2 regions of the Alteromonas sp. S005 genome follow, and region 2 is predicted to be linked to the other one. Evidence: predicted binding sites of a transcription regulator. Region 2 holds the regulator's gene; the other holds the start of a gene.

Region 1 (9,454 bases), on a different contig from region 2:
CCGCCTGCATAACAGCGTTCAACGCCACTAACTGTAAGCGTTTTGCTAATGGGCTTTGTGACTTATTTTTATACCAGTGAACGTTAAGTATTTGCTTCACCAGCATAGAAACGCCTACTTTTTTACGTCGGTCATTAGTGCTTCTTGTTTGCCACTCTAAGCGGTTTAAGCGCTCTGGGTGCAATAGTAATTCAAACGCAAAGTTAGATGCTGAAGCGGCCGCAGAAACAGGGTCTAACATTAACCCCATTTTGCCCTTAAAGTGCTCGCGGGTAATATCGTCGCCATAAGCTGTAGGTGGAATAAGGGCGAGTACCGATTCAGGTATAGTCAAGTAGTCAGCGGTAGTAGCTGTAATTAACTGCTGCATCGCGCGCTGCTGCACCGCAGGTGCTACAAACTGCTGGCCCTGTGCCTTGGTATAGTCACCTTTGCGTTCGTATTCATACACTAAGCCGCCGACTTGCTTTGCAACGGCTTCTAACTGATAACGGTGGAGTAAGTAAATAGGCACTAAAGCATTTTCAAGCGAGGATAAACTGCTGTTTGGGCTTAAGGTGTCTAAACCTAAATTGGCTAACGCCAGTTCGCGTACTTGTGAAATTTCATCGAAGGCATCTAGCGGATTACTACCGTTTTCCCACATATGACCGTTTGCTGATGCATGACGACTACTGCGGGTATCGGGGTCTGACTTAAAGCTTAAGCCCTCATTACGGCCTTTTACGATAATCTTTGCCAAGATTTCGGCTTCTTCTACGTCGCTGGCAAAGTCTTGATAGCCATACGCTACGGCGTGAATATCCCATGCGCCTATGCCTTTTTCATACGCGCCTTCTAGGCTAATTTTGCCATTTTTAATGCTTATTTTGGGATGAGGGTAATCCATCACCGATGCACGGTTATTTTCGCTTGCCGCAAAGTTGTGCGCTATACCCAATGTGTGCCCTACTTCGTGGGCCGACAGCTGCCTAATGCGGTCTAGAGCCATTTCTTGCTGCGCAGTGGTGTCGGTGCTGCCGTCCTTAAAAGGACTGGTTAGGCCAAGGGCAATTAAATAATCTTGTCTTACACGCAATGAGCCGAGCGTAACGTGACCTTTGATAATTTCACCAGTGCGCGGGTCGACAACCGACGAACCATAAGACCAACCGCGCGTTGCGCGATGTACCCAGTTGATTACGTTATAGCGCACGTCCATTGGGTCGGCATCTTCGGGCAATACTTTCACCTGAAACGCATCTTTGTAGCCTGCGGCTTCATAGGCTTGATTCCACCAGCTCGCCCCTTCTTTGAGCGCGGTCATCACCGGCTCAGGAATACCTGGATCTAAATAATACACAATAGGCTCTTCTGCTTCGCTCATTGCAGCATGCGGGGTTTTCTTGTGTAAACGATGGCGGGTAATAAAACGCTGTTCGGTAGGCTCACTGATAGGCGTTGAATAATCAAAGTAACTGAATTTCCAGTAGCCAGAGTATGGGTGGTACTCTCTGGGCGTGTAATTGTCGTCAGGCAGTGCCACAAACGAATGATGCAAGTGAACCGTCACGCTCTCTGGGTCGGGCGTAACTTGCTGTATGTATTCGCCTGGCTTCTTACCTGCAAAGGTGACTAAAGACTCTAATTCAGTATTCTTTTCGAAGCCTTTGGTTTTAGGTAAATACACGCCGCTTCGCATTTTATCAACGCTGAAGCTACCTTGCTTGGTGCGTGCCATACGGTTTCCTATACCGTGAATATCGCTTAACAGAAAAGGCGTATAGTCGATGAGGCTAGCTCCGTCGCTGTTTGCTACCAGCGTGAAACCCGCGATAACCGAATCAGCAAAGGCTTCATCGATACTCTGCTTTTCGGCGTCACTGCCGTGGGCCGCGCGGTATTTGGTATTGTGCTGCTTTAATAAAATCTTGTTGCCAAATTTTTCAAAGCTGACCAAGCGCGTATCGCCCAACTGGCCGCGATCAAGGCCAATATCGTTAGACCCTACGCCATACGGCAAACTACTTTGAAACAGGTATTCGGCGTTGTCTGTTGGTACCGCCAAGTAAACTTTGTCGTTTTCATCGTCATAGTAAACAGGAATTAAACCATCTTTTTTAATCATATCGCTGGTGAATTCACCAATGCTTGGCAGTGCAGCCAATACGGAAGACGTAGACACGACAAATAATACCGTAATCGCAATGGCCGATTTAGCCGATGCTCTTACTTGTCGCGCCGCTTTATGAAAAATGTTCAATTGCAGCATGCAGTTAGTCCTTATTATTGTGAATTTCTAGCCTACCCTATGTGGTGGGTTTTGCCCATGGTAGTTCATCGTTTATTGTGCTCTATTTGCTTGTTATTTATCTGTGAACGGGCTTGCTTTTTTATAACCGAAGGTAACGTACTAAAAACGCAACTATATGAAATAAAACAGCTGGCATTGACTCTGCTCAACTGCCGTTTAAACGTTCAAAAACATAAGGGACAACAAATTGTTTGATCTTGGTCAACACCAAGCTTTGTTTGGGTTGTAGAGGTATTTTACGGCTTATAAAATCCGCCGCCTTGTTTAAAGCGTCTAGTAGCGGTTTTTTATCTATGACTTCAAAATTATCACCTAATCGCAGCTCTTCTAATCTACGTGAAGACTCGGCTTCAACATTGCCACACCAAACGTTAAACGCGCCAGAGCTGCTTGCACCTGCCGGTAGCTTACGCAACATGCGCTACGCTTTTGCCTATGGCGCCGATGCTGTTTATGCTGGGCAGCCACGTTACTCACTTCGCGTAAGAAATAACGAATTCAGCTTTGAGAACTTAGCGATAGGCATAGAAGAAGCACATGCTTTAGGTAAAAAGTTCTATGTAGTAAGCAACATTGCTCCGCACAACAGTAAGCTAGATACCTACTTAAAAGATATTTCACCAGTAATTGCTATGAAGCCCGATGCGTTAATTATGTCAGACCCAGGGCTTATTATGATGGTGCGCGATGCCTTTCCTGAAATGCCTATTCATTTAAGTGTACAGGCCAACGCGGTGAACTACGCTACGGTGAAGTTTTGGCAGACACAAGGTATTGAGCGCGTTATTTTGTCGCGAGAGCTCTCTTTGGAAGAAATTGAAACTATTCGCGAACATGTTCCAGACATGGAATTGGAAGTATTTGTGCATGGCGCGCTTTGTATGGCCTATTCGGGCCGCTGCTTATTGTCTGGATATATGAATAAACGCGATCCGAATCAGGGCACTTGTACCAATGCTTGTCGATGGTCTTACGATATTAAGGCAGGCGAGGAAAATGAAACTGGAGATATCGTTCAACCCACCGAAGTTGATAAAAAAGGGACAGCGCCTGAAATGGTAATTCCTACCCTTGGTGAAGGCACGCCAAGCTCCCAAGTGTTTATGTTAGAAGAAAAGGAAAAGCCTGGAGAACTGATGCCCGCTTTTGAAGACGTACATGGCACCTACATTATGAATTCTAAAGATTTGCGTGCCGTGCAACATGTTGGCAGGTTAACCCAAATGGGCGTGCATAGTTTAAAAATAGAAGGCCGCACTAAATCACATTACTACTGCGCTCGAACCGCTCAAGTCTATAGAAAAGCAATTGACGACGCGGTAGCAGGAAAGCCTTTTGATAGTGCATTAATGGGAAGCTTGGAAACTTTAGCTCATCGAGGTTATACCGAAGGTTTCTTGCGTCGCCATGCGCACCACGCGTATCAGAACTATGAGTATGGGCACTCAGTCAGCGACAAACAGCAATTTGTTGGTGAAGTGATTGATCGTTGTGAAGAGTCTGGCTATGCAATTATAAACGTCAAAAACAAATTCTGTGTAGGTGACTCGCTTGAGTTGATGACGCCAAGCGGCAACGTTACCTTTGCTCTTAATGAAATGCTGGATAAGAACAACCATCCTATTACAGATGCTAAAGGTTCAGGACACCAAGTAAGAATACCGATACCTAGCGATGTATCTTTAAATTTTGCCCTACTGTTGCGAAACCTAGATGAAGGCGTTGATACCCGCAATCCATTTCGAAAAGCACCAAATGCAGTAACACCCGAAAACGTGAGCGAGGCATGATGTATGGCACTGCTTATTCTTGATAGCTGCATTAACTGCGACATGTGCGAACCAGAATGCCCTAATGGCGCTATAAGTATGGGCAATAAAGTGTATGAAATAGACCCTTTGCGCTGTACTGAATGCGTAGGGCATTACGATGCGCCTACTTGCGCAGCGGTATGCCCAATCGATGTTGTTAAGCCCGACCCGCACAATAAAGAGTCACTAGACGAGTTGGCCGAAAAGTTTGTTCGTTTAAACAGTTAGCAAAAAGTAATTCAGCGAGTTAATTGTACTTCTCGAAGAATTCCCTTGAATCATAACCAAGAGTGGTCCCTAATTGCGGTAAAGTTTGAATTGGCACTACTAATAAGGGGTTTATTTTGAAGTTTGCCTCTCGCGCTACGGCGATCTCTCCGTTTCTTGCTATGGCCTATGGCGAAAAAGCCACGACACTAGAACAGCAAGGTAAAGATGTTATAAGACTTAATTTAGGCGAGCCTGATTTCGGCGCACCCGCGGCAGTGCTCGCCGCAATGAAAGAAAGCTTAAATGCCCCAGTTTTTCCCTATACCTCGGCGCTGGGCATGCCTGAACTACGTGAAGCCATTGCACGCTTTTATGATGTTAAACATGGCGTAGCGGTAAGCCCTTCTAGAGTGGTCGTGACCGCTGGGGCTTCTGGCGCTTTACTTTTGGCAAGTGCTGCCTTGGTTGAACCAGGCGACAACGTGATATTGGGAGACCCGTCTTACCCCTGTAATCGACGTTTTTTAAACGCATTTGGCGCAGAGGTAACGCTGGTGCCAACACGCAGCGAAGATAACTTTCAGCTAACCGCGGAAAGTGTCGCCGATAATTGGAAGCACAACACGAAAGGTGTACTTATCGCCACACCTGCCAATCCTACAGGTACGGTTATAGATGCAGAAAAACTGATTAAAATTGGTGAATACTGCAAATCCCAAGGTGGTTTCTTAATTGTTGACGAGATTTACTTAGATCTTTCGCTTTCGGCTGATCTTGATATTCGCGATGATGCATTCGCTTCCCAATCGACCCTGGGCACTAATACCAAACTTCAAACCGTACTTGCCAATGCACAGCTTGAAGAAACAGTGGTCGTAATAAACAGTTTTTCCAAATATTTTGGCATGACCGGCTGGCGTCTTGGCTGGTGTGTGGTACCTGAAGCGATGACGCCCATCGTTGAAAAACTCGCGCAGAATTTGTTTATTTGCCCCTCTACCCTTTCGCAAAAGGCCGCCCTTGCGTGCTTTACGCCTGAGTCGCTGGAGCAGTGCGAGCAAAACCGCCATACGCTGGAAAAGCGTGCTTCCCTTGTTTTTAGTGCACTTGAAAACATGGGGCTTGGTTTAGATGCAAAGCCTGACGGTGCGTTTTACGGCTACATCAATATTAAGCACACAGGGCTAAGTGCAATTGAATTTTGTGATGCCCTACTCTCACAACATCATGTAGCGCTTACTCCGGGTAATGATTTTGGTGAGCACAATGCCAACCATTACGTAAGGCTGTCTTTCGCCACTAGCATTGAACGCTTGAAGGAAGGCCTGTCGCGACTAGCAGTGTTTGTAGAGTCAATAAGCTAACGTTTTTTATACTCACTGTTTAATTTCGTGAATAGACAAATATTACCGAAAAAAATGATAGATATGTGTGCTTGTGCGTATATTGGGTAACGCATATTAATGACACGTGTCGAAACGAAATAAAACAGGACAAAACAATGAGTAACGAACGGGAATTTGATGTAATTATCTTCGGTGCTACAGGCTTCACGGGCAAACTAGTGGCTGAGTATTTTCAAGCGCAGTATGGCAGTGACAGCAATGTTAAATGGGCAGTGGCAGGTCGTAACGAAGCAAAACTTAATGATGTTAAACAAGAGCTAGGCATTAGCGATAGCGTTGCGAGTATTGTAGCCGACGGTGACGATGCCAATGCACTTGACGCAATGACAAAGCGCACAGCCGTTGTACTTACCACTGTTGGGCCGTATCAAATTTACGGCGAAAAGTTACTTTCTGCATGTGTCGATAACGGCACCGGCTATACAGATCTTTGCGGTGAGCCTGCCTGGATGCACCAAATGATCAACAAGTACGAAGCGAAAGCTAAAGAAACCGGCGCAAACATTGTGTTCTCGTGTGGCTTTGATTCTGTGCCTTTTGACCTTGGTGTGCACTACCTTCAAGAACATGCCAAAAAGCAAACTGGCGATGTCATTGAATATGTAAAAGGTCGTGTACGCAAAATGCAGGGCACGTTTTCTGGCGGTACGGCTGCCAGTTTAAAAGCGACCATGGCGGCTGCGCACAAAGATAAGTCTGTCATGGCTGCGCTTATTAATCCGCACTCATTAACCGATGGCGCGTCAAATCAGCCACAGCCCGATGGCAACAAACCTTACTTCGATGAGCAGTTAGGCACATGGGTTGCACCATTTATTATGGCGGCAATAAATACTAAGAACGTACACCGCTCTAACTACCTAGCAGGCTACGCTTACGGTAAAAACTTTCAGTATGATGAAATGATGATGACTGGCCCAGGTGAGAAAGGTGAAGCCATGGCGAATCACGTTGCCAAAGATAAGTCGCTTGCAAGTGATGATGGCCCTAAACCAGGTGAAGGCCCGAGCAAAGAAGAGCGCGAAAATGGCTTTTACGATGTCATGTTTGTGGGTACCGCTACCAATGGTGATATGCTAGCCGTATCGGTAAAAGGCGACAAGGATCCAGGTTACGGCTCTACCAGTAAAATGATTTCAGAATCTGCCCTTTGCTTGTGCAAAGACGTTAGTTTATCTGGTGGTTTCTTTACACCTGCGGCAGCACTTGGTAACAAGCTTATCCGCCGTTTAGAAGAAAAAGCAGGCTTAACGTTTGCTATCGAGAAATAGCGATTCAAAAAATGAAGGCTGAACACAACTTGCGTTCAGCCTTTTCTCTCTGCGCTAGGTGTTATTGTTCTTTTTTAAGCGAGTACCGCTTTTAATGCTTTAACGCAGGCATCGGTTTCTGCAGGCGTACCCACACTTATTCGCGACCATGAATCGTAACCCGGCCAGGTGCGCCCTACTACCTTTATACCCTGAGCTTTCATTTTTTCCGCGAACTTGTCGTGCGGCATACCCGTATCCATGTAAATGAAATTTCCTTGTGGATTCGGCGCATATGGCTGTTTTAATTCTTTAGCAGCTTTTACTAACTTATCACGTTCAGTTTTAATCCGTGAGCGCATGGTGTCTAGGTTCGCGTGGTCATCCATGCTAGCCATACCCGCAACCAGTGCCAAGTAGTTTACGCCACCCATTCGCAACATTCCGCCCATCGTTTTTGCTTGCACAGCAGGCATAATGGCGTAACCGAGACGCTGGCCTGCCATGGCATGAATTTTCGAAAATGTCCGGCAAATTACTACATTATGTCCTTCTGCTACTAGCTTCGACTGCACGTTAGCCGGGTAAGCATCAGACATTTCAATGTAGGCTTCATCAATGAAGACTTGCGCTTTCTTCGATACGCGTTTTGCAAAAACCGTAAGTTTGGCCGCATCTACCATGCTGCCCGTTGGATTGTTTGGATTACATACATAAACTGCGGTTGTATCTTCAGTTACTGCCGCTTCAATGGCGTCTAGGTCGAAAGTCATGTCACTAGCAAGGGGCACGTAAGTCACGTCTGCCCCCATAAATTCAGCGCCTCGTGGTACACCTTCATAGGTTGCCATAGACGTTACTAGCTTATTACCATTTTTCGTGATCCAGTCGGCATAGCCAAAAAGAATAGGTGAAGAACCGTTTGTGATAACGATTTGGTCAGCAGATACGCCTTCTTGCTCAGCAATTTTCTGCGCCAATACTTCAACCGTAGCATCGGTATAACGCGCTAGATTTAAAAGCTCGCTTTGCATTGCCTTAGCGGCCTTTTTCGAAGGTCCAAAGGCATTTTCATTTGACGATAAGCGAATAAGACCGTCGTTCACGTTAGGTGTAGCCGAGGGAAAATGTTCGGTAGGCATTCCCGCCGCACGCAGGTTGCCCATAATACTGTCGACACTCGTCGTCAGGGCCACTGCACCAGCCCCTAAACCCACTGATTTTAACCAATTGCGACGTGACGAATTCACCGTGGCTTGTTGTACATTTTTATTCATATTTCGCTCAGCCTTCTATCTACAATGTCTTTAGACTAAAGGCTAAATTTTAAACGCGCAATAGCCTAAAAATGCTAACTCATTGACACTATTGCACTTTTTACGTGCACAAAACGCACTAAAATTGACAATACAAGAAGTTTTAACGTCTTAAGCCGTTACATTGCGGTGCAGCGATATTTTGAGCATTTGAGCGTTTGCGATGAATGACATTTTTTAAACAAACTGGAGGGGGTTAAAGCGTGAAGACTCACGCTTTAACAAATTGTCTTTAACAAGACGATGCTTGAGACGGTTTATTTAGCGCGTCTAGCTCTCGAGAAAGCGACTAGAGACAACAAAAAGATACCAAACGTTGCAGGCTCAGAAACCTGGGCAATTGAAAGTTGTGCGTTTCGGCCGATATCATAAGCCTCGTCATTAGCCGTGATATACCAAGTTCCATCATCGAAAAACTCTAAATCAAACGTAATCAACGTAAGAAGAGCTTCTTCACCTGTGTTGACTAATGTACCCATTTTAATATATTCGCCTGTCAACGGGTCTACAGGAACGTAAGTATCGAAAGATATTGATAAGAAATAACTTTCTAAATTACCTGTAATTTTACCCGATACGGTCAAGTTTTCGCCAAATTCAGCATAATAGCCCTCTGGTGGAACCGTACCAGTTACTGTTGCAAGAAACTCAGTGCGTTCAATGTCACTAAATATTGCGTCAGAGTTATCTATCCAAGCATCGTCAGAGGAATACCCCGCGTTATATATGATCAAATTGTCTACGTGATTTGATGGGCCATCGTATTGAAATGAATAGAGGTTAGACGAATTAAAACGAAAGTCTTGGCCATAAGTGAAGCCATCTACAACAATGTTACCTGATACATCTATCGGATCTGAAAAACTATCGTCACCCTTTGTGCCTAAACAATCAGAACAACTTCCAGTCCAGCTAATTATCGTTCTGTTTTGAGCATCGGTTTCAATAATCAAACCAGCAGATGCTGACGATGCTAGCCCTATGAGCGCTAATGAAAGGCATACATTTCTAAAATACATTTTAATTCCTTTTTTAATTTTAATAGCTTAATTGCTGCGAGATATAAGCAAATCCTAATCCATGTTTTATTTTTATATTTTTCATAAGGTTATAATTTTTTTCTAAATTTTTGTAAATTTTTCCGACACTCGAAAAGCACTATAAGCTT
Region 2 (9,454 bases):
GGCCACGTTTTGAAGCGCTCTAAACATGGATTCAATGCGGCCTGGGAAACGACGATTCCAATCTTGTAGCATCGCTTTTATGTTCTGGCGCTGTAGGTTTTCCTGTGAACCACAAAGGTTGCAAGGAATAATCGGGAACTCAGCAGCTTGAGAGTATTTTTCAATGTCTTTCTCTGTGCAGTAAGCCAAAGGACGAATTACAATATGTTCGCCGTTATCGCTAACCAGTTTTGGCGGCATAGATTTAAGCTTGCCCCCGTGAAACATATTTAGGAAAAACGTTTCAAGCATATCGTCGCGGTGGTGACCTAATGCAATTTTAGTGGCGCCTAATTCTTTCGCAGTGCGGTATAAAATACCACGACGCAAACGAGAGCAAAGCGAACAAGTCGTTTTGCCTTCAGGAATTTTGTCTTTAACAATAGAGTAGGTGTCTTCTTCTACAATCTTGTAGTCAACGCCAATGCTGTCTAAGTACTCGGGCAAAATATGTTCAGGAAAACCAGGCTGCTTCTGGTCAAGATTTACCGCAACAATATCAAAATGAATAGGCGCAATCTTCTTTAAAAACAATAAAATATCTAGCATGGTATAGCTGTCTTTACCGCCAGATAAACACACCATGACCTTGTCGTTGTTTTCAATCATACCGAAATCGCCAATGGCTTTACCCACATTGCGACGAAGTCGTTTCTGAAGTTTGTTGAAGTTGTACTTTTGCTTACTTTTCGCGGCGTTTAACGTCGGCGCGTCAGCACTGCTTGTGCCTAAACTCATAATTAACTAGCTTGGTTTGTGATAAAGACGTCATTATACATTAAAGCGCCTTTTCGCGACTACGGCTGTGAGCTTAAATTTATCGAGCGAGATTAAAAATTGGTTTGAGCGTAAATCATCGTCCCCCGCGATTATGTACTGAAAATATCACTTTTGTGAAGAAAACCACGTATCAACCCGTTAGGGATTGATACGTTGTATCGCTAAGTTTTAGCAAAGCTAGCGGGTGTTCTACACGGTTAACGGTGATTCAAACCCATCCGGCTTGATAGCAAGCACGTCACAATTTAGTTCGTCGATAACGTGTTCTGCAGTATTGCCAATAAGCGCTGCCGAAATACCCACACGGCCAACGGTGCCAATAACTACAAGCTCTGCATCTAACTTTTCTGCGACCTGCGGAATGACTTTTTCAGGTAAGCCTTCCTTCACCACACACTTATCTTCAGGAATACCGTACTTCAGTGCGTGACTGCGCATTTCTTTAGCATGATGGTTTTTTACCGCATCGTGATACGTGTCAGGGTCAAACTCTGGGACTTCAATGGCAATGTTTAGGGGAGTTGAAGGGTAGCTGTTTACTAAATTAACCTTACCTTTGAGTAAAGAAGCGTAGTCGTTAGCGATTATCGTAAGCTTGTCGTTCAGTGCAGCGTGTTCATCATCTTCAGTCCCTACATTTACCGCGGCAATAATTTCACCGCCTTCTGGCCAATCATGTTCTTTTACGAGTAGAACGGGGCGAGGGCATTTTCGCATTAAATGCCAGTCTGTAGGGGTAAAGATCACAGAGGCGAGATCGTCATGTTTTTTAGTGGCTTTTACCACTAAGTCGATTTGGTTGTTAAGGGCGAAATAGATAATGGATTCATAAGCACGGTTGTTCCATTCAACCACAATATCGGTCTCTGAGAAGCCTTGCTCTTTTAGCTGAGCAGATAGCCATTTGGCGTGCTCTTTTGTAACGGCATCTCGCATAGATTCGCGTTCATCAGGGCTCAGCATGGTTGTCATGTCATAAGACAAATCATATACCACCATCATAGCGGTAACCGTGGCGCCTGTTTTTGAAGCAAGTTCATAGGCACGGCTTAGCGCGGGCTGATTATCGCGTTCCGCGTCTATCACGGCAAGAATTCGTTTACATTCAATCATAACGTCTCCTCAACTACAAAGCTTTGTATGGCTGTCGACATCGAAATTGTTTTAAAACAGTTCATATAAACTATTTACATTAACTATAAACGACATTTGGAAAAAAGTGAGTTGTTTTGGATCAAGGCGTAAACAATTCGTTGATAAACAAAAAGGCTACATTGAATACTACGGGGGCTTTTACGCAAAACGAATTGGTATCGCGTAACTCAATGAGGGAATACAGTGAAATTTTAAAGATTAAAACTAAAAAGCGCGCATGTAGCGCGCTTAAGGTAAAAAAAAAGAATAAATTAACTGTTACAGACTACGCTAGGACCATTTAGCGCTTCAAGTTTGGTGTTCAACCGATCAAAATCCAAAATAGAGATCAATTTACCGTCAACCTTGATAATGTTTTCCTTCTGAAAACGGCTCAGTAAACGGCTAATGGTTTCTATCGTTAAGCCTAAGTAGTTGCCGATTTCGTTACGAGTCATTGTAAGGTGAAACTCTCTGTGTGAGAAGCCACGCTCTTCGAAGCGCTGTGAAAGATGCGATATAAAATATAGCAAACGCTCTTCAGCAGTTCGCTTATTTAATAGCATGATCATGTCGTGATCTTGTTTTATCTCCGCGCTCATAAAGCTCATGATTTGATGGCGTAGCTTAGGAAATTGAACCGACATTTCATCAAGGGTTTCATATGGCAGTTCACACACCATGGCAGTTTCTAACGCAGAGGTATAGCTTTGGTGTTTGTTCTCTCTTAATGCATCGAAACCGATAATGTCACCAGGAAAGTGGAAGCCGGTAATCTGTTCTTCACCTTCTTGATTAGTTACAAACGACTTAAAAGACCCCGTTCTTACTGCAAAAAGAGAACGAAATTTATCGCCAGTTTGAATGAGCGTATCACCTTTATGAAGCGGTTTCTTGCGCTCAATGATATCGTCAAGAGACTCGATTTCTGTTTTGTTCAGCGCCACGGGTAAGCACAAGTGACTGAAGCTACAGTTTTGACAGTGTATAGAAAATTGGCTTCCTTTGCTCATAATGCATGCTCTCTTAAAGAATACTCGCTCATAATACACATATTTTTAAACGATTGCGCCATGAATAAGATAAGCCGCATATATGGCCATTATTACTGCAATGACTTGTCTCACGTTATTGTTTTGAAAACTTCGAACAATATATTGGCTACCAGCGCTTGCGGCGAGCAAGGTGGGTAATGTACCCAAACCGAAGAAGAACATAATAGCAGCGCCTTCTAGCGCATTACCCGCCGCGAGAGACCAGGTAAGCGTGGAATACACCAAACCGCAAGGAAGCCAACCCCAAATAAAACCATAAGGCAACGCACTTAAAGGGGTCTTAAATGGCAAAAAGCGTTTTGAAAGCGGCTGGACTTTGGAAAATAGGCCTTTACCCGCATTTTCTAGCACCGTTAAACCTGTCCACCACTTACCCAAATAACACGCCAGTAGAAGCAACATGATTCCGCTAAGTAGGGAAAGGGCATAGTTGGCAAGCGGTATATAGTCTGCTGCAATTTTTCCAAGTGCCGCGGTTATTGCTCCGGCGATGGTGTAGCTCACTATACGTCCGATGTTATAGGCAAGGGTATAAGGTAGTGCTGAAGCGCCTTTAGGGGATACCATCCTTAGCGCAGCAACAATTCCACCGCACATTCCCACACAGTGAACTCCGCCGGCTAAGCCGATAAGAAAGGCAGAGAAGTAGTTAATCCCTTCCATGTGGCGCTTGGCTTTTGTCTACTTTACTGTCTTGAAGTTGCTTGCGTTGCTCAGCTAGCTTTTTTTCTTCTGGCGGCAGATCATCGTCAAACAGTATGCTATAACCTTGGCGATCTAAATCTTCAAACTGATTGGTTTTCACCGCCCAGAAGAATATCACAATAGCTACAGCTACTATGATTATGGCGATTGGAATTAATACGTAAATAATGCTCATACTATTTGCCTAAAAGTCGCGTAGAGTTTGAAACTACTATGATGCTGCTTAATGACATACCAACAACCGCCATCCAAGGCGAAAGAAGACCTGACACGGCGAAAGGCAGAATCAAGATATTATAACCCACTGACCACCCAATATTTTGTCTTATTTTTTGCTTCACCTGATGAGATGTGCGAATAAGTTCTGGTACAGAAAGCAGCTGATAGCCAAGCAGTATAACGTCGGCGGCAGTTTTAGCCACGTCTGTGGCATTACCCACTGCAATCGCCACATCAGCGCTGGCAAGAACAGGCGCGTCATTTATACCATCACCCATCATCATTACCTTGGAGCCTGTTTGCTGCATGGCTTGTACCGCTTCGTATTTCTGCTCTGGTGTAAGTCCACCTTTAGCAGTGGAAATTGGTAAAGGCTCGGTGAGAGAGTCAACGTTTTTCTGTGTATCGCCGCTTAGTACAGCAAGGGTATGACTTTTTGCCAATATATCGAGGGTTTCTTGGGTATCGTCACGCAGCGAGTCACGAACTTCAAACGCTGCCATGATACGCCCTTTTACAGTAAGAAACACATTAGCCGTGGGGCAACCCTCTATAAATGATTGCTGTGACTCGTGAACACTGAATGCTGCAGAGCCCATGGAAAATAGCGTATCGTTAATTTCACCGCTAATTCCGCCTCCTGGTGTGACTGTAAAATTAGACACTTTGTGTAGGGTGTTGCCGCTAGGCGTTTTACCACCGTTAAAGGCTTTAGCAATAGGGTGCTCAGAGCGAGATTCAAGTGCGCGGGCAATGGAAAACGCGCTGTCGCTGTCTACGCCGTCAGCATACCAAGCGTTTGAAATAGTGAACTTACCTTGTGTGAGGGTACCGGTTTTATCAAGCGCAATGGTGTCAATATCAGTTATTTGCTCTAGGGCGTCGGCGCGTTTTAGCAAAATACCCTGTTTGTTTAATTTCGCCATAGCGCAGGTTAGCGCCGATGGTGTAGCCAAACCTAATGCACAAGGACAGGTTGCAACCAGTACCGAAATGGTTATCCAAAATGCATCATCACTGCCGTTATAGGCCCAAAAGGTGTAGGTTAACGCTGAAATCAACAGTACCGCAGTTACAAAATATCGAGAAAAATTATCGGCTAACTGTGCTGCTTTGGGCTTGCTTGCCATGGCGCTTGCCTGAAGCCTTACAATTTGATTTACCAATGCATTTTTGAGAGTTTGCGTAACCGTAATGGTCAAGCTACCATCTTGGCAGACTGTACCACCGTACACAGGGCTTTTGCTTGTTTTGCGCACAGGATTAAATTCACCGGTAAGCATAGACTCATCAACCGCCGCGTTTCCTTCTGTAACTAGGCCGTCAATGGGAATAGTTTCCCCAGGCTTAACCAATACAACATCGTCGACTTTTAGCTGTTTTGCTAAGCATTCAGCAATACTTCCATCTGGCATCAATTTAGTCGCTGAAACAGGAACGTACTGCATCATATTGGCAGAGATCTGTGCCGCTCTGTGACGACTGCGATGTTCTAAAAATCGGCTAAGTAATAGCAGGAAAATGAACATACAAATGGATTCGAAATACACTTCGCCTTGCTCCAACATGGTAGAGCGAATACCGGCGATATAGGTGCCAAAGATGGCCAGTGTAACGGGGACATCCATATTAACTGTTCGTGCGCTCAGCGCTTTAGCTGCACCAACGTAGAATGTGCTACCAGAATACAGCACAACCGGGGTGGTGAGCGTAAGGGCAACCCAGTAAAAATACTGTCGAGTTTCTAATTCGATAGCGCCAAACCAGTCAAAGTAAAGACCTGTCATCAGCATCATAACCTGCATGGTCATAATGCCTGCTAGGCCAAGCTTTTTTAGAAAAGTCTTTTGTTCGCGTTTATAACTGGCTTCGTGTTCGTCGGGGTGAAATGGTGAGCCAATGTAGCCAATGCGTTTTAGCGTAGACAGAATTTGGCTAAGCTTTATTTGAAACGGTGACCAAGTGACTAAAGCGCGGCGCTCTTGTACATTCACCGCGACTTGCTTTATTCCTTCTACTTTCGACAACTGCTTTTCGATAAGCCAGCCACACGCAGCGCACGTAATACCTTCAAGGGTTAATTGAATCTGCTTGTTTTGACCTTCTTCAAACACGAACTCTTCCTGAAGGGAAGGGTCGTCATAGACTTTTAGCTTATCTAACGTTTCTAAAATACCGTCGTCAGATTTTTGTGCAGGCTCTGTTCTAAACTGGTAATAATCCTCTAGGCCGTTATCGACGATAGCTTCTGCGACTGCTAAACAGCCTGGGCAGCACATATCCCGTTGTTGCCCTAATATGACGGTAGTAAATTTTCCATCATCGGAGTCTGCCACTGGCAGTCCGCAATGGTAACAATCGTGCGCGGCCATTACGGATTAAAAATCATTTTGCCAGAGTGGGGCAGATAGACGGTATTTTGAATTTTCCAGCTATCATCAATAGGTGTGAGTGATATGCGCCACTTACCGTCTAGGTTTTCTTCGATAAAACCGCGATAAATACCATTAGCGTCTCGACTTAGTAAAACGCTGACATCACGTTCTTCAAGCGTGACGTGATAAAAACTTAGTTTAACCGCGTTACCTTCTTGAGGAATGCCCGAATGAAACTGCAGCGCAATGCTGCCATCTTCAATGGTTAAATCAGTAGTGATATTCATGCGACGGGCTATGGCTTCTTTGTCTAAACGCGCATTAATTGCTTTCCCTTCTTTGTAGTAGTCGTCTACTACAAGGCTATCTTCGGTAGAAATAGCAAGGTTTAGCAATACCCCACCCATAATCAGGGTAATGATGGGAACGGCAATTAAAAACCAGGGCCAGAACTCTTTATACCAGGGTCTATTCATCGAAATCTTTTCTCGTATTTACTTCACTAACAACATATTTATTTTTACTGTCCCAACTACACGTTAAGCCGGGAAATAACGATAAATATAGTGTTGGTGAGACATATTAAAAGTGAACAAAAGTTGCTTCCACAGCACTCTCTATATGGCTGTATTTTCTCATAAAAAAAGCCCCGTAGTAACGAGGCTTTTTAAGATATTTAATGATTTAAATCATTAATCATTTGAAAGGCTGTAAACATACGCTGCAACAACGTGAATTTTGTCATCACCCAAGGTTTTCTTGAATGAAGGCATTACACCGTTACGACCGTAAGTAAGCGTTTCTGTTACCGCTCTGTGGCTGCCGCCGTATAGCCAGATATTGTCGGTAAGGTTAGGTGCACCAAGCATTTGGTTACCTTTACCGTCCATGCCGTGACACGCAGCACACGCTGCGAAACGTGCTTTACCTGCTTCAGCAAGCTGAGGGTCCACATCGCGACCGCTTAAACTAAGTACGTAGTTAACCACTTCTTCGATACCGTCTTCACCCATAGCATCTAGCCATGCTGGCATAGCTGCTTTACGACCAAGCGTAAGAGTTTCAACGATTTTCGCACCTGAACCACCGTACAACCAGTCGTTGTCCGTTAGGTTAGGGAAGCCGCCATTTTGACCACGTGCATCAGAACCGTGACACTGAGAGCAGTTTTGTAGGAACAAACGCTGACCTACTTTATTTGCTTCTGGGTCTTTAGCCAGTTCTTCAACAGGAACTTGTGCATACGCTTCGAAGATCGGGTCGAACTTCTCAGCAGCAAAATCAAGTTCACGGTCATACTCCACTAAATAGCCTTGCTCTTTTGCGTCAATACGCGCTTGAACTGACTCTTCTAGCGACTGGATATTTTGGTTAGAGCTCTTCCAACCTAAAATACCTTCATACGCACCTAGGCCAGGATAAAGCGCTAGGTATAAAAAGCCCCAAACGATGGTCATGTAGAACATAATTGTCCACCAGCGAGGAAGTTGATTGTTCAACTCCTCAATACCATCGAATTCGTGGCCCATTGACTCACCTTCAGCTACGCCAGTCTTGTTAGAAAGGCACCAGCGAAGAAGGAAGTAGCAACCAATGATTAACCCTAGGGTTATCACTGAAATCCAAATTGTCCAAAACATACTCATGAGTTCGAGACTCCTGCTAATCTTCTTTTGATTTTTCTTTTTCTTCGTCTGCAAACACTAGGTTTGCAGCTTCATCGAATTTTTTCTTGTTACGGCTGCTAAACGCCCACCATACAACACCGATGAAGCTTACAAAGACGATGACAGTAAAAATGCTGCCTACAATTCCCTGGTCCATATTATTTCAAATGTGTGCCAAGAGATTGTAGATAAGCAATAAGGGCCTGCATTTCCGTTTTACCCTGTACTGCCGCTTTCGCACCCGCGATATCTTCGTCGGTATACGGAACGCCAAATCCACGGAATACTTCCATTTTTTCAGCTGTTAACTCGCCATTGAGCGTGTTTTCCGCAAGCCAAGGGAAACCTGGCATGTTCGACTCTGGTACCACGTTACGAGGATTAAGCAGGTGAACTCGGTGCCATTCGTCGCTGTAACGACCACCAACACGTGCTAGGTCAGGACCAGTACGCTTAGAACCCCAAAGGAAAGGGTGTTCCCATACTGATTCGCCAGCAACGCTGTAGTGACCATAACGCTCTGTTTCAGCGCGGAATGGACGGATCATCTGGCTGTGACAACCTACACAACCTTCACGGATGTAGATATCACGGCCTTCAAGCTCAAGCGCGGTATATGGACGTAAGCCTGTTACCGGTTCCATGGTTTGCTGTTGAAACATCAACGGCGTAATTTGAACCATGGCACCGAAGCTGATAGCGATAAGGATTAATACCGTTAACAGACCGACGTTCTTTTCAATTAACTCATGTGCGTTTTTCATTATTCGTCTCCTTTACTACGCCGGCTGAGTCGCTGGGTCTGCAGCGATACTGCCTTTAGGTGCACGAACGGTTTTCCATGTGTTGTATGCCATAACAAGCATACCTGCTACCACGAAACAACCACCAATGAAACGAACCACATAGAAAGGCTTAGACGCTTCTAATGACTCAACAAAGCTATAGGTTAACGTACCGTCAGCATTTACTGCGCGCCACATTAGACCCTGTAGTACACCAGACATCCACATTGCTACGATGTATAGAACAACACCGATAGTTGCGAACCAGAAGTGTACGTTAACTAGCTTGGTGCTATACATAGCGCGCTGACCGAATAGCACTGGAATTAAGTGGTAAATTGAACCAATTGAAACCATTGCAACCCAACCTAGGGCACCAGAGTGTACGTGACCAATTGTCCAGTCAGTGTAGTGAGACAGTGCATTAACGGTCTTAATTGCCATCATTGGACCTTCAAAGGTAGACATACCGTAGAAAGACAACGAAACAATTAGGAAACGCAATACTGGGTCGGTGCGAAGTTTATGCCACGCGCCAGATAGCGTCATAATACCGTTAATCATACCACCCCAAGATGGAACGAATAGGATAATAGACATCACCATACCTAGGGACTGAGTCCAGTCTGGTAGGGCAGTGTAGTGAAGGTGGTGAGGACCAGCCCAAATATACAGAGAGATAAGTGCCCAAAAGT

The links. Region 2 encodes FNR, which switches genes on or off when oxygen is low (the NO sensors DNR and NnrR bind a similar motif). Its sites were predicted from a motif close to TTGATCTAGATCAA; they were not measured.
Region 1: a site for FNR is predicted at 2,485-2,498, ahead of trhP (prephenate-dependent tRNA uridine(34) hydroxylase TrhP). Genes of this name have one in related genera too.

The regions. Positions count from the first base shown of each region.
Region 1 covers NZ_JAZETN010000013.1:22,884-32,337, reverse strand. The annotation lists gene V7R55_RS14435 (zinc-dependent metalloprotease) at 1-2,251, opposite strand, end outside; gene trhP (prephenate-dependent tRNA uridine(34) hydroxylase TrhP) at 2,587-4,083, shown strand; gene V7R55_RS14425 (YfhL family 4Fe-4S dicluster ferredoxin) at 4,087-4,332, shown strand; gene V7R55_RS14420 (aminotransferase class I/II-fold pyridoxal phosphate-dependent enzyme) at 4,449-5,678, shown strand; gene V7R55_RS14415 (saccharopine dehydrogenase family protein) at 5,816-6,991, shown strand; gene V7R55_RS14410 (pyridoxal phosphate-dependent aminotransferase) at 7,066-8,247, opposite strand; gene V7R55_RS14405 (hypothetical protein) at 8,544-9,305, opposite strand.
Region 2 covers NZ_JAZETN010000017.1:96,647-106,100, forward strand. The annotation lists gene ttcA (tRNA 2-thiocytidine(32) synthetase TtcA) at 1-777, opposite strand, end outside; gene uspE (universal stress protein UspE) at 1,009-1,932, opposite strand; gene fnr (fumarate/nitrate reduction transcriptional regulator Fnr) at 2,226-2,966, opposite strand; gene V7R55_RS16945 (sulfite exporter TauE/SafE family protein) at 3,012-3,671, opposite strand; gene ccoS (cbb3-type cytochrome oxidase assembly protein CcoS) at 3,658-3,888, opposite strand; gene V7R55_RS16955 (heavy metal translocating P-type ATPase) at 3,890-6,304, opposite strand; gene V7R55_RS16960 (FixH family protein) at 6,304-6,783, opposite strand; gene ccoP (cytochrome-c oxidase, cbb3-type subunit III) at 7,000-7,953, opposite strand; gene V7R55_RS16970 (cbb3-type cytochrome oxidase subunit 3) at 7,970-8,131, opposite strand; gene ccoO (cytochrome-c oxidase, cbb3-type subunit II) at 8,133-8,738, opposite strand; gene ccoN (cytochrome-c oxidase, cbb3-type subunit I) at 8,754-9,454, opposite strand, start outside.